One region of the Halomonas sp. McD50-4 genome, then DNA from elsewhere that is predicted to be linked to it. Evidence: predicted binding sites of a transcription regulator. Region 1 holds the regulator's gene; the other holds the start of a gene.
The links. Region 1 encodes sigma-54, which starts transcription at its own class of promoters, with help from an activator protein. Its sites were predicted from a motif close to TGGCACNNNNNTTGCTNT; they were not measured.
Positions count from the first base shown of each region.

Region 2: the regulator sigma-54 is predicted to act here: its motif matches at 2,770-2,787, upstream of urtA (urea ABC transporter substrate-binding protein).

Region 1 is NZ_JAKRFG010000001.1:433,823-441,060, forward strand. Features, by position in the region: gene MHM85_RS02080 (ATP-binding cassette domain-containing protein) at 1-8, opposite strand, end outside; gene MHM85_RS02085 (KpsF/GutQ family sugar-phosphate isomerase) at 279-1,265, shown strand; gene MHM85_RS02090 (HAD hydrolase family protein) at 1,308-1,850, shown strand; gene lptC (LPS export ABC transporter periplasmic protein LptC) at 1,850-2,422, shown strand; gene lptA (lipopolysaccharide transport periplasmic protein LptA) at 2,431-2,925, shown strand; gene lptB (LPS export ABC transporter ATP-binding protein) at 2,937-3,695, shown strand; gene MHM85_RS02110 (RNA polymerase factor sigma-54) at 3,801-5,216, shown strand; gene raiA (ribosome-associated translation inhibitor RaiA) at 5,314-5,622, shown strand; gene ptsN (PTS IIA-like nitrogen regulatory protein PtsN) at 5,627-6,094, shown strand; gene rapZ (RNase adapter RapZ) at 6,153-7,070, shown strand; gene MHM85_RS02130 (HPr family phosphocarrier protein) at 7,109-7,238, shown strand, end outside.
Region 2 is NZ_JAKRFG010000006.1:195,751-202,988, forward strand. Features, by position in the region: gene MHM85_RS09800 (tripartite tricarboxylate transporter substrate binding protein) at 1-414, shown strand, start outside; gene MHM85_RS09805 (tripartite tricarboxylate transporter TctB family protein) at 522-1,004, shown strand; gene MHM85_RS09810 (tripartite tricarboxylate transporter permease) at 1,053-2,552, shown strand; gene urtA (urea ABC transporter substrate-binding protein) at 2,932-4,284, shown strand; gene urtB (urea ABC transporter permease subunit UrtB) at 4,381-5,991, shown strand; gene urtC (urea ABC transporter permease subunit UrtC) at 5,995-7,140, shown strand; gene urtD (urea ABC transporter ATP-binding protein UrtD) at 7,137-7,238, shown strand, end outside.

The sequences.
Region 1 (7,238 bases):
TCCGTCATATGATGTTTGACCTTCCTCGTTGATGCCAGAACGCGTCAGTATAAACCGACAAGCCACAGGGCAGTTTAAAAAACAGTGTTTTCGAAATAGTATCGAACATCATGATCCAACGCTACTCTCAACAGCAGCGACGCTAACAGTGAGCGCACCATCGTTCATGCAATGGAGCCCTCCATACCATCGACGACCTTGTCGTGATTTAGCTAAATAGCGCCGCAAGATGTTATTCTTACCAGCTACCCATTCACATCATGAAAACGAGACATGCCATGGGCCAGCCACTCTCTACACCCAGCCAACTGCGTGAAAGTGCGCTGCGCACGCTGCAAATCGAGCAAGCAGCCATCGGCGGCCTCCAAGCCAAGCTAGACGACCAATTCGACCATGCCTGCCAGCTCATTCTCGCCTGCCAAGGCCGCGTGGTGGTGACCGGCATGGGCAAGTCGGGTCATATTGCAGGCAAACTGGCTGCCACGCTGGCAAGCACCGGTACGCCCGCCTTTTTCGTACACCCAGGTGAAGCCAGCCACGGCGATCTCGGTATGATCACCCGTACCGACGTGGTGTTGGCGCTCTCTAACTCCGGCGAAACAGCTGAAGTCACGGCGCTACTCCCTCTGCTTAAAAGGCTTGGCACCCCGCTGGTGAGCATGACTGGACGTCCAGGCTCTACCCTGGCACGCCACGCCGATGCCCATTTGGACAGCGGCGTCGAGCGCGAAGCATGCCCGCTGGATCTTGCCCCTACAAGCTCGACCACCGCCGCGCTAGCACTGGGGGACGCCCTTGCCGTGGCCTTGCTTGAAGCACGTGGCTTTACAGCGGAGGATTTTGCGCTCTCTCATCCGGGCGGAAGCCTCGGCAAGCGGCTGCTACTGCGAGTCCGCGATCTCATGCACGACGGCACGCGGCTGCCTCAGGTTGCATTGGGTAGCCCGCTACGCGATGCGCTTTTAGAGATCACACGCCAAGGGCTTGGGTTCACCTGCGTCATCGATAGCGAAGGCCGTTTGGCAGGTGTATATACCGACGGTGACCTGAGACGCACATTGGACCAATTTCATGACTTGCGCGATGTGCGAGTCGACGACGTCATGACGCGCCCAGGCAAACGCATCGGTCCTGACGTGCTAGCAGCCGAAGCGGTACGTATTATGGAAGATAGCCGGATAACCGCGCTGGCCGTCGTCGACGAGCAACAGCGTCCCATCGGCGCGCTACATATGCATGACTTACTGGCCAGCGGTGTGATTTAACTGCGTGATAACGCTTTTTGCCATGGATGTTAAGGAGGCTATATGGCCCTACCCGATGCACTACTCGACCGGCTCCGCCGCGTAAAACTACTTGCACTAGACGTAGATGGCGTTTTGACGGACGGCCGACTCTACTTTCAAGCCGACGGCATCGAGATCAAAGCGTTTCACACTCAGGATGGGCATGGCTTGAAACTGCTCAAACGCGTTGGCATTCATGTGGCGCTCATCACCGGCCGCGATTCGCCGATGGTCAGCCAGCGCGCTGCGGCACTAGGTATCAGCCATGTGCATCAAGGCTGCGAAGACAAACTCACGACCCTGAGAGCCCTCTGCCAGCGGCTGGATATTACGCTCGAACAAGTCGCTTACTGCGGGGACGACCTGCCAGACTTGGCACCCATCAAGCGCGCAGGCGTTGGCATCACGGTCCCCAATGCACCCGATTATATGCATACCCACGCCGATTGGATCACCGAACGGTTGGGCGGGCACGGCGCGGTGCGTGAAATTTGCGATACGCTGCTCACCTCCCAAGGGCATTGGGATGCCGTACTCGACACCTATCTTCACAGGCACTCATGATGGGCGTAAAGCTCAGAAAACGAGTTTGGGTAACGGCACTGGTCGTCGTCCTGGGCATGCTTTTGGTTTGGCTCGACCCGCGCAGCGCCCAAGAGCGAGATATCGACGAGCAAGCGCGCGCTCAGGAGCCAGGTCATGTATTAGAGAATGCCGAAATCACCCTATTTGGGGAATCGGGGGCGATTCAGCAGTCGCTGGTCACTCCCCGGCTAGTGCATACACCTCAAACGGCCATGACAGATGTCGTGTCGCCACGTGCTACGCTGTTCGATAGCGAACAGCGGGAGTGGTTGGCGACCGCGGATACCGGCACCCTGAATACCGATACTCAGGCCTTGACGCTGCGCGGGTCTGCCCGGCTGCTCGCGCCTGAAGAGGGTTGGCAGCTCGATACACAGCAACTCAACTACGATGGCGTGACCCGCCACGCCTGGAGCACTACGCCCGTGCTGTTGCAGCAGCCCCCTCAGCGTATGGAAGCTTCCCGCATGGACGTTTGGCTGGATGACAGCCAGGTCCGCCTGACCAACAACGTGCGCGGCGTGCATCCGCCGGCCACTCGTACCCCCTAGGAGTCGCGATGAATGCCTCTCTCCGCACCACCCTCTTTGCTTTAACGCTACCGCTGGCGACGGCTGCCATGGCGCAAAGCCAAGCACCCATCGAAGTAGAAGCCGACCGCCTGGACCTCGACCAGCGCGCGGGCACCGCAGTTTACTCAGGTAACGTGGATATTCGTCAAGGCGAAATGCAATTGCGCGGCGAACGCGTAGAGATTCAGCGCAATGATGCAGGGGAACTTTCTCAAGCCATTGCCACGGGTGAGCGTGCCTACTTGCGCAATCGTCTCGACGACCAGGAGCCCCCCATGGAAGGTTGGGCGCGGCGCATCATCTATCACGTCGCCGAACGCCGCGTGGAGCTGATCGACCAAGCCGAACTGACCCAGCAAGGCGACCGCTTTCAAGGGGGCCGCCTAGAGTACTTCATCGACCAGGAAGTGGTGCAAGCTCGCTCCGACGTGAACGGTAGCGACAACCAGCGCATTCGCATGACCCTTCAGCCGGAACAATAGGGAGCGCCCACGTGGCAGCATCAACGTCTGCAGATTCCGCACCTGTCAAAACGCTCTACGCCCACCACCTAGCGAAGAGCTACAAACGCCGCCGCGTCGTCAAGGACATCAACCTGGAAATCGCCCAGGGCAGTGTCGTTGGACTGTTGGGCCCCAATGGAGCCGGTAAAACCACCTCGTTTTACATGATCGTCGGACTGGTCAAATCCGATGCGGGCAATGTGGGTATCGACGATCTGGATTTGACCCACGCGCCCATGCACGAACGCGCCATGGCAGGCATTGGGTATCTTCCCCAAGAGGCCTCGATTTTTCGCAAGCTCTCGGTAGCCGATAACATCATGGCCATCCTCGAGACGCGCAAAACGCTCGATCGCAGCGACAGAGAAGCTCGCCTGGAGTCACTGCTCGAAGATTTTCATATCACCCATATTCGTGACAACCTAGGCATGAGCCTCTCAGGAGGCGAGCGCCGTCGAGTAGAGATCGCGCGGTCGCTGGCCACCGAGCCCGCGTTCATTCTACTCGACGAACCCTTTGCCGGGGTCGACCCTATTTCGGTCGGCGAAATCAAAACCATTATCCGCGCACTCAAAAAACGCCACATCGGCGTCTTGATCACCGACCACAACGTGCGTGAAACCCTGGATATTTGCGATATCGCCTACATCGTTGGCGATGGCCACATCATCGCCAGTGGAAACGCCCAGGAGATTCTCAATAACCAAAAGGTCCGCGACGTCTATCTGGGCGCTGATTTCCGGCTCTAAACCGAGGCCTGACCAAACTTTTCTTTTAGTGGCATGCTTATTGCACTTGCACGTAGCCATAACTCGCTCTAGGGTGGAGCTTTCTGATTAACGAGTGGTTCTCAGATGGTCATGAAAGCTTCTCTCCAATTGCGTATCGGCACACAGCTGACCATGACACCCCAGCTGCAACAGGCCATTGCCTTGCTGCAGCTCTCTACGCTGGACCTCCGTCAAGAAATTCAGCAAGCGCTTGACGCCAACCCTATGCTCGAGCAAGAGGACGAGTTTGGAGAGCAGGCAGTCAGCGAGCCGCAAGAGGCCGAGTGGTCTGACAGCATTCCCAACGAACTCTCCGTCGACAGCGACTGGTCGGACACCTATCAAGACATGGGCAGTCTGAGCGGTGGTAGCGAAGGACCCGACTTCGAGCGTCAAGCCGCTGGCCAAAGCCTTCATGGCCATTTGCTGTGGCAACTGGCCATGACCGATGTCAGCTCACGGGAATATGCAATTGCGGAGAGCCTGATCGATGCGCTGGACGCCAATGGTTATCTTACCCAGCCGCTCAACGACATTCGTGAAGGGCTCAAAGCACAAGGTCATGACGGCTTGAGCCAACGGGAAGTGGAAAATACCCTACTGCGCTTGCAGCAGTTCGAGCCGACCGGCGTATTCGCTCGCGACCTGCGAGAATGTCTGATGCTTCAACTTGCTGCGTTGCCGGAAGACACCCCGCTATTGATGCCAGCCAAACGGCTGGTACGACAGTTTTTGGAGGCGCTAGGCAAAGACGATATGCGCCTCCTCAAGCGCCGTTTGAGCCTGGACGATGAGCAGCTGGATGACGTCATTCGATTAATTCGCAGCCTCGATCCCCGACCCGGCAGCGCCTACGGCGTGACCGACGATAGCTACATCACTCCCGATCTGGTCGTGCGCCATGACAACGAAGGCTGGCATTTAGAGCTCAACCCGGACGCTCTTCCACGGCTACGCATCCAACCCGACTACGCCAGCTTGATCAAACGCGCCGACAAGAGCCAGGACAACCAGTTCTTGAAAGAGCACCTTCAAGAAGCGCGCTGGCTGATCAAAAGCCTCTCTAGCCGCAATGACACCTTGCTGCGCGTGGGGCGTGAAATCATCGCTCGCCAAATTGGCTTTCTAGAGCACGGCGAAGAGGCCATGAAGCCGCTGATCTTGGCCGACATCGCCGAAGCCGTAGAGATGCATGAGTCGACCATCTCACGCGTGACGACACAGAAGTTCATTCATACACCGCGTGGCGTGTTCGAGTTGAAATACTTTTTCTCCAGTCAAGTCAGTGGCCAAGACGGCGGCGACAGCCACTCGAGCACGGCCATTCGCGCACGTATCAAAAAGCTCATTCAAGAGGAGCCCTCAGGCAAACCGCTCTCCGATAGTCGCTTGGTGACGCTTCTCGAAGAGGGCGGAATAAGCGTGGCACGACGTACCGTCGCGAAATATCGCGAGTCGATGGGCATTCCCTCTTCGAGCGAGCGCCGCCGTTTACGCTAGTTAAACGTTTGGTCGTGACAAACTCACCGCAAGGGCTTTGCAATAGCGTAAAAAGGGTTACAATCGAAGTACAGCCCGATGGATAAGGAGCACGTCAATGCAAGTAAACATCACTGGTCATCACGTTGAACTGACTGACGCCTTGCGTGACTACGTTAACGAAAAGCTGGAACGCGTCGAACGACACTACGACAATATCACCACGGTACAAGTGACCTTATCTGTCGAAAAGGAGCGCCAGCAGGCAGCGTGCACGCTACATGCCGCCGGTGCTGACCTTCATGCCGAGGCACTCGATAACGATATGTATGCCGCCATCGATGCCCTTGCGGACAAAATCGATCGTCAACTCGTCAAACACAAGGAAAAAGCACAAGCTCGCGCTCAAGGCGCAGGCGTGCGTTAACTCAATGACGTTGGAAACCATTCTCCCCCCGGAGCGCGTGCTTTATGACGTACCCGGGGGCAGCAAAAAGCGGGTGCTGGAGTTTTTCAGCACCTTCATCGCCCAAAACACGCCCAGCCTCGACAGCCAAGAAGTGTTCAGTCGTTTGATTGGGCGCGAGCGTCTTGGCAGCACGGGGATTGGCAACGGTGTTGCCATTCCCCACGCAAGAAGCCCGCACTGCAGTGCCCCCATTGCTGGCTTTTTGAAACTGGCGGAACCCGTCGATTTCGATGCCATCGATGGGGACCCGGTCGATCTCGTGTTCGTTTTGCTGGTGCCTGAAGAAGCCGATGACACGCACCTTGCTTTGCTCGGACAAGTCGCGACGATCATGAACGACGCCGATACTCGCCAACAGCTGCGCAAAGCAGGCAGTCAAAAAGAACTGTTGACGCTGATAACGGCCAAGATACGCGAACAAGCTGCGTAACAGATCTACTCCTTCAATTTGTCTTTACTTCTTACGCTCAAACGCCAAGAGAGACGCTATGCAACTGGTGATCATTAGCGGCCGTTCAGGTTCCGGTAAGTCTATCGCCTTACAAGCGCTGGAAGATCTTGGCTATTACGCGATCGATAACTTGCCTGCCATGCTGTTGGGCTCGCTTATCGACGAGTTGCGCGCCCAGGGTGAGCGCACCCGGATTGCCGTCAGTATCGACGCACGCAACTTACCTACTGCGCTGGAGCGTCTGCCAGCGCTACTTGAAGAATTGCGCCACCGGGAAATTCGTTTTCAGGTGATCTACCTGACAACCGATGCGCGTATTTTGCTGGAGCGTTACTCGGCCACCCGCCGTCGTCATCCCCTCACCCGTGATAGCGACATGACGCTGGAAGAAGCGATCAACAAAGAAGAAGAAACGCTGAATGACATTCGCGACCTCGCCGATTTATTGATCGATACGTCTCGACTCTCCGTACACGATCTGCGACGCCGCATTACCGACCAAGTAGCTCATCAGCGCCAGCATCAACTGACGCTCACCTTCGAGTCCTTTGGCTACAAACGCGGCGTTCCGCTGGATGCCGACCTCGTGTTCGACGTACGCTGCTTGCCCAATCCTTATTGGGACCCTACTCTGCGCCAATATACCGGTCGCGACGCCAACATCATCGACTTCTTGAGCGGCTACCCCGTGGTAGAGGCCATGGCAAGCGATATTGAAACGTGGCTGGAGAAGTGGCTACCGGCCTATCAAAATAGCCATCGCAGCTATATGACCGTGGCCATTGGCTGCACGGGCGGCCAACACCGGTCCGTTTATATGATCGAGCAGCTTGCACAGCGGCTCGTCAAACAAACAGGGGAAGTGCAGTTGAGGCATCGCGAGCTAGGGCTGCAGTACACGCTCAGCGAAACGCCGACAACCCAACATACGGCGGCGACGCCCAGTACTCCCTGAGCCCTCCCTAAAACCCCACTCGGCAAAAAGGAACCAGAGTGCCCGAAAGAACGTTGACCCTTACCAATCAGCGCGGCCTTCACGCCCGCGCAGCCACCAAACTGGTTCAGTGTGGCCAGCAGTTCTCTGCCCAGATTCATGTGTACAAGAAGCAGCAAAAAGCGGATG
Region 2 (7,238 bases), on a different contig from region 1:
GGCGATGCCATGACCAACCTGATGGGCGGCCACATCGAAGCGGTGATCGGCGGTGCCGGTGAAGCGGTGGGTCAGTTAGGCGAAGGCAGCCAACTGCGTGCGCTGGGCGTCTCCTCCGAAGAGCGTCTGGGCGGCGGCTTGGCCGACGTGCCCACCTACCAAGAGCAGGGCTACGACTACACCTTCGACATTTGGCGCGGTGTGATGGGCGCGCCAGAAATGCCGGAAGAGGCGGTCGAATATTACGAAACGCTGTTTGCTGACATGCTCGAAACCGACGCATGGCGCGAAGCCAGCGACCAGCTGGGCTGGATCGATGCGTACCAGAATAGCGAAGAGTTCGGCGCCTTTCTGGATGAGCAGCAAGAGCAGTTCAGCAGCGTGCTGACCGACCTGGGCCTGCTGCGCCAATAAGCGCCAACACCCGTTAGCGATACGCCGGCGGCCAAGCGCCGCCGGATGCGTCTATCTGTTACCGCGAGAGCCAGCGCGTCAGCGCTGGTGTCTTCGGAGAAATCCCAATGACTCGATTGAATATCAACCAGTGGCTAGCGCTCGTGCTGGCGCTAGTGGCGGCTGTTTACTTGGCCATGGCCTGGCAAATTCCGACGTTCCCTCTGCCGCGCCCAGTGGATTCGGACCTCTTCCCCAAAGTGCTGGGTGTGTCGCTGCTGATTCTGGCTGCGCTACTGTTTTTCGAGAAGCCGAGTGCCATCGCTGGGGCCGATGAGATCGACCATGAGGCCACCCGAGGTCCGCTCCTATTCACTCCCTGGGCACGCGTCATCGTGACGGCACTGGCCATTGCCGCCTATGCCTTCTTGCTGGTGCCGCTGGGTTTCGTGCTGGCCTCCACGCTGCTGAGCGTGGGGTTGACCGCCTATTACGGCTATCGACGCCATGGCGTCAACCTGGCGGCGTCGCTGGGCGTGGTACTGGCCCTTTACCTGACCATGACGCGGGTAATGGATGTTTATCTGCCCACCGGCTTACTGCCGTTCTAAGCAGGTGTGCAAGCGCACGCTTAGCAGGCTTTAACGAGAGACACTCCCATGGATGCCTTGAACAATCTGATGTACGGCTTTGGCATCGCGCTAGAGCCCATCAATATCGCCTACGTATTTGCCGGTGTGTTTGCCGGTACCATCATCGGCATGCTGCCCGGCCTAGGGCCGATCAGCGCGCTGGCCCTGATGATTCCGATTACCTTTGCCATGGAGCCCTCCTCCGGGTTGATTCTGATGGCCGGGGTCTACTACGGCGCCATCTTCGGCGGCTCGACCTCCTCCATCCTACTCAACGCCCCGGGCGTGGCGGGCACGGTGGCTACCTCCTTCGATGGCTACCCGATGGCCAAGCAGGGCATGGCGGGTAAGGCGCTGGCCATTGCCGCTTACGCCTCCTTCATCGGCGGCACGGTGTCGGTGATCTTTTTGATGCTGGTGGCCCCGCTGCTTTCCAAAGTGGCGGTGAGCTTTGGCCCGGCTGAGTACTTCGCCCTGATGGTGCTGGGCTTGACGGCGGTCGTATCACTGTCGGACAAGTCGCTGGTCAAAGGCCTGATTGCGGCGGTCGTCGGCGTGATGATTTCGATCGTCGGGATCGACACGCAAACCGGCACCGAGCGCTTTACCTTCGACTCGATCCAGCTGCTCGACGGGATCGACTTCCTGGTCGTGGCGCTGGGTATCTTCGCCCTGGCGGAAGTGTTCTACATGCTGCTACGCGGCGGCGGTGGTAAAGAAGTGCCACGCAACGTGATCGGCTCGCTGAAGCTGAGCCGTGGCGAAGTGAAGAAGATCGCTGGCCCCATCAGCCGCAGCTCCGTACTGGGCTTCTTTACCGGCGTATTGCCGGGGGCGGGCGCCACCATTGGCTCCTTCCTGGGCTATAGCATGGAGAAGCGCCTGGCGAAAGATGGCGACACCTTTGGTCAAGGCAACATCAAAGGCGTGGCCGCGCCGGAAGCGGCCAACAACGCCGCGTGTACCGGCTCGTTCGTACCGCTGCTGACGCTGGGGGTGCCGGGGTCCGGCACGACGGCGGTGCTGTTGGGCGCGCTGCTGGTGATGGGCGTCACGCCTGGCCCGATGATGCTGGAGCAGCGCCCAGACGTGTTCTGGGGCGTGATTGCCAGTATGTACATCGGCAACATCTTCCTGCTGGTACTCAACCTGCCGCTGATTCCGCTGATCGCCAAAATCCTCGACCTGCCGCGCCCGCTGCTGCTGTCGATGATCCTGATCTTCTGCATGATCGGCGTTTACGGCATGAGCTTCAGCGTGTTCGATCTGCTGCTGCTACTGGGCTTTGGCCTGTTGGGCTTGGGTATGCGTCTGTTTGGCTTCCCCACCGCGCCGCTGATTCTGGCGCTGATCCTCGGCAACATCATGGAAGAGTCCATGCGCCGGGCGCTGCAGATCTCCGGCGGTGACTGGACCACCTTCATCGACAAGCCCATCTCGCTGGCGCTACTGGTGATTGCGGTGCTGTCGCTGGGGCTGCCGCTGCTCAAAAAGCGGCGCAACAAAGCGGCCACCGCTGCTAACTGACCCGCTATGGCGGAACCCTAAAGCGTCCTCGCGTCTGCGAGGACGCTTTTTTTTATGCTATATCACCGCCTGTGGTGCAAAGCATCTTGTTGGTGCATGACAACCGTGCATGCGCGCTACTGTATTGCGCTATTTTGGTGCTAAGTGGCCTGGAGCATGTTTTTTGTATACGGCTAAGTGGTTGATTGTGTTTTTAATCATGGTCTTTGTTCCACATTGGCGCACCCCTTGCAGTGTGTAGAGCGACGTGTGAAGAACGAGCAGCAACTCGCTACCCACGAGTGGACGCACCAAGTGCTCCGTCGCCTCGATAACGACAACGCTTGGCCGCGGTACCCCAAACACGAGCCCCAACCATAAGGGGCGCAAGGAGGTTCAAGTGACCACACTGCAGCGCAAGACACACCCTCGTACCCTTAGCCGTTTCGCTACTGCCTTGATCACCGCCGCCGTTATAAGCGCGAGCGCCCAAGCGGTCGCCCAAGATGACGACCCCATCAAAGTCGGTATTCTGCACTCGCTCTCTGGCACCATGGCCATCAGTGAATCCACCCTGAAAGACACCGTGGAAATGCTCATCGAGCAGCAGAACGAGGCCGGTGGCCTGTTGGGCCGTCAGATAGAGGCCGTGGTGGTCGACCCTGCGTCCAATTGGCCGCTGTTTGCCGAACGCGCCCGTGAGCTGCTGGCCCAGGAAGAGGTGGATGTGATCTTCGGCAACTGGACCTCCGTCTCCCGTAAAGCGGTGCTGCCTGTGGTCGAAGAGCTCAACGGCCTGCTGTTCTACCCGGTGCAGTACGAGGGCGAAGAGTCGTCGGAAAACGTCTTCTACACCGGGGCTGCCCCTAATCAGCAGGCCATTCCTGCCGTGGAGTATTTGATCAACGAAGTGGGCATCGAGCGCTTCGCGCTGATCGGTACCGACTATGTCTACCCGCGCACCACCAACCGCATCTTAGAAGCCTTCCTGAAAGATGAGCACGGTGTGGCGGAAGAGGACATCATGGTCAACTACACGCCCTTCGGCCACTCGGATTGGCAGAACATCGTCTCCGAAATCCGCCGCTTTGGCGAAGAGGGTAAGCCCACCGCCGTGATCTCTACCATTAACGGCGACGCCAACGTGCCGTTCTACCGCGAGCTGGCTAACCAGGGTATCGACGCCGCCGACATTCCGGTCATCGCCTTCTCGGTGGGCGAGCAGGAACTGTCCGGTATCGATACCGCGCCGTTGGTGGGCCACCTGGCCGCCTGGAACTACTTCATGAGCGTGGATACCGACGCCAACTACGACTTCATCGATGCCTGGATCGAGCATACCGGTGACGAGATGTCGGTGACCAACGACCCCATGGAAGCGCACTACATCGGTTTCAACATGTGGGCCGAAGCGGTGCGTAAAGCGGGTACCACCGACGTGGACGCGGTGAAAGACGCGATTATCGGCGTGACCGTGCCGAACCTCTCCGGCGGCTATGCGGCGATGATGCCCAACCACCACATCACCAAACCAGTGCTGATTGGTGAAGTTCAGGATAACGGGCAGTTCGATATCGTTTGGCAAACGCCCTCTACCGTGGCCGGTGATGCGTGGTCGGACTACCTACCGGGCTCCCGCGACCTGATCGCCGATTGGCGCAAGCCCATGGAGTGCGGCAACTTCAACGTTGTGAACGGCTCGTGCGGGGGTAGCACCGCCGCAGAAGAAGCCGAAGCAGCGCTCGCCGAATAACGCTCGCCGGGCAATCCTTGCCCCTACTGTGCCTGTTTATCGGTGCAGTAGGGGAGCACGCTATCTCCCCTCTTCGATCACCAAAGGAAGAACCCCATGAGGCGTTTCCTTTCCTTGGGGCTACTGTGTCTGATGCTACTCGGCACCGCCTTGACGGCGCAGGCACAAAGCAGCTCCTCGACCCCCGATGACCAAGCAGCCCTCGCGCTGTTGACAGCGCTGGATGTGGACTCCTACCGCGATAAAGGCGACGCCATTACCGCCATTTTGCAAAGCGACGACGAGCGCGCCCGCGACTGGCTGCAGGCGCTGCTGGATGGCCGCCTGCAGCGCACCGACGATGGCCGCTTCGTGCTGGTGCTGGATAATCGCGGCCGCGACTGGCCGGTGGCCGATGCGCTGACCAACGAGCCGCTGGGCGACATGTCTCGCCGCGACTTGGACCGCATCGGCATCAACAATGCGCTGCGTAACCAGCTGCGTAGCGCCATTGCCGTGGTGGATCTCTACTCCCCCAACGTCGAGCGCCGCCGCACCTCCGCCGACCGTCTGCTGGGTGAAGTGGACGGCGAGCTTGCCGAGACGTTGGCACCGGTGATTGCCGACGCAGAAGATGAGTACGTGCGCACACGCTTGGCGCAAGCGGTGGCGATATACCGCGCGGAACAGGGTGAGATGGCAGGCGTAGAAGCCCTCACCGGCAGCCTACACCCGCGAGCTCGCGTGGCGCTGGGCCGTGCGGCGAACAGCGACGACGCTGTTGTTGCCGATGCAGCAACAGCGGCGCTGGCTGGCATTGAGCAGCAACTCAAGATCAACCGCGGCCTGGAGACGCTCTACTTCGGCTTGAGCCTGGGCTCGGTGCTGGTGCTGGCAGCCATTGGCCTGGCGATTACCTTTGGCGTTATGGGCGTGATCAACATGGCCCACGGCGAGCTGATGATGCTGGGCGCTTACACCACTTGGATGATGCAGCAGCTGCTGCCGGGCCAGCCGGGGCTGGCGCTGATTCTATCGATTCCGGCGGGCTTTATGGTGGCCGCCCTGGTAGGCATTGCCATCGAGCGGGGTGTGATTCAGTTCCTCAAAGGCCGCCCGCTGGAAACCTTGCTGGCCACCTTCGGTATCAGCTTGATTCTTCAGCAGCTGGTGCGCACGGTCATTTCACCGCTCAACCGCACCGTGGTGACGCCGGAGTGGATGAGCGGCTCGCTGGTGATCAACGACGCGCTCTCGCTGACCCTCAACCGTATGTACGTGCTGGGCTTTGCGCTGGTGGTGTTTGCCGCGCTGATGCTGATCATGCGCCGCACCCGACTAGGACTCGAAGTGCGTGCCGTCACCCAGAACCGCGCCATGGCACGCTCCATGGGCATTCGTGCCACTCGCGTGGACATCATGACGTTTGCGCTGGGCTCGGGCGTGGCGGGGTTGGCGGGCGTGGCGCTCTCCCAGCTCACCAACGTGGGACCCAACCTCGGCCAGAACTACATCATCGATTCGTTCATGGTGGTGGTATTCGGCGGCGTGGGTAACCTGTGGGGCACGCTGGTGGCGGGGCTCTCGCTGGGCGTGATCAATCAGGTGCTGGAGCCCTGGGCCGGTGCCGTGTTGGCCAAGATCATCGTGCTGGTGTTCATCATTCTATTCATTCAAAAACGCCCGCGTGGACTCTTCCCGCAGAAGGGCCGGGCTGCGGAGGGCTAAGTGATGACGATGCAATCGACGTCTAGTCAATTCTGGCTGACACGCCCGTTCGGTGAGCGGGCCACGCAACTTTTCCTCGGCGTCCTGTTGAGCGCCCTGGTGCTGGTCACCGTGCTGCATTTGGCGGTGCCCCAGGGGCATCCGCTGCATGTGAACGCTTACACCGTCAACCTGTTCGGTAAGTACCTGAGCTACGCGCTGCTCGCGGTGGCGGTGGATTTGGTGTGGGGCTATTTGGGCATCTTGAGCCTGGGCCACGGGGCGTTTTTCGCCATTGGCGGCTACGCCATGGGCATGTATCTGATGCGCCAAATCGGTGACCGAGGCACCTACGGCCATCCGGTCCTGCCGGACTTCATGGTGTTCCTCAACTGGGACAGCCTGCCCTGGTACTGGCACGGCTTCGACATGGCCTGGTTCGCCTTTGCCATGGTGCTACTGGCACCGGGGATGCTGGCGCTGGTGTTCGGCTTTTTGGCCTTCCGATCGCGGGTCACGGGGGTGTATCTCTCGATCATCACCCAGGCGCTCACCTTTGCCCTGATGCTGGCCTTCTTCCGCAACGAGATGGGCTTTGGCGGCAATAACGGCCTGACCGATTTCCGCGAGCTGCTGGGCTTCAACCTGCGTAGCGACGCCACCCGCTTGGGGCTATTCATTGCCACCGGCGTGGCGCTGGCGCTGGGCTATATCCTCTGCCGCGCCATCGTCACCAGCAAGCTGGGCCGGGTCTGTGTGGCCACGCGGGATGCCGAGGCGCGCACGCGTTTCATAGGCTATCGCGTCGAGCGCTTCCAGCTCTTCGTGTTCGTGGTCTCGGCCATGCTGGCAGGCCTTGCCGGGGCGCTTTATGTACCGCAGGTGGGTATCATCAACCCCAGCGAGTTCTCGCCGCTGTTCTCCATCGAAATCGTGCTGTGGGTGGCGTTGGGTGGCCGGGCCACGCTGTACGGCGCGGTGATCGGCGCGATTTTGGTCAACTACGCCAAAACCATTTTCACCGGCATCATGCCCGACGCCTGGCTGTTCGCCCTGGGTGCGCTGTTCGTGCTGGTCACGGTGCTGCTGCCGAAAGGTGTAGCGGGGCTGTTAGGCCACCTAAAGCGCCGTAAAGAGGAGGATCACCCACCCAAGGAGGCCACCGCATGAGCCTATTACAATCGCTAAAAGCGCGGGATAGGGTGTTCGATTTCATGGCGACCCAGTCCTCGCCGGTCGACGTGCGCCACGGCCCGATTCTGTATATG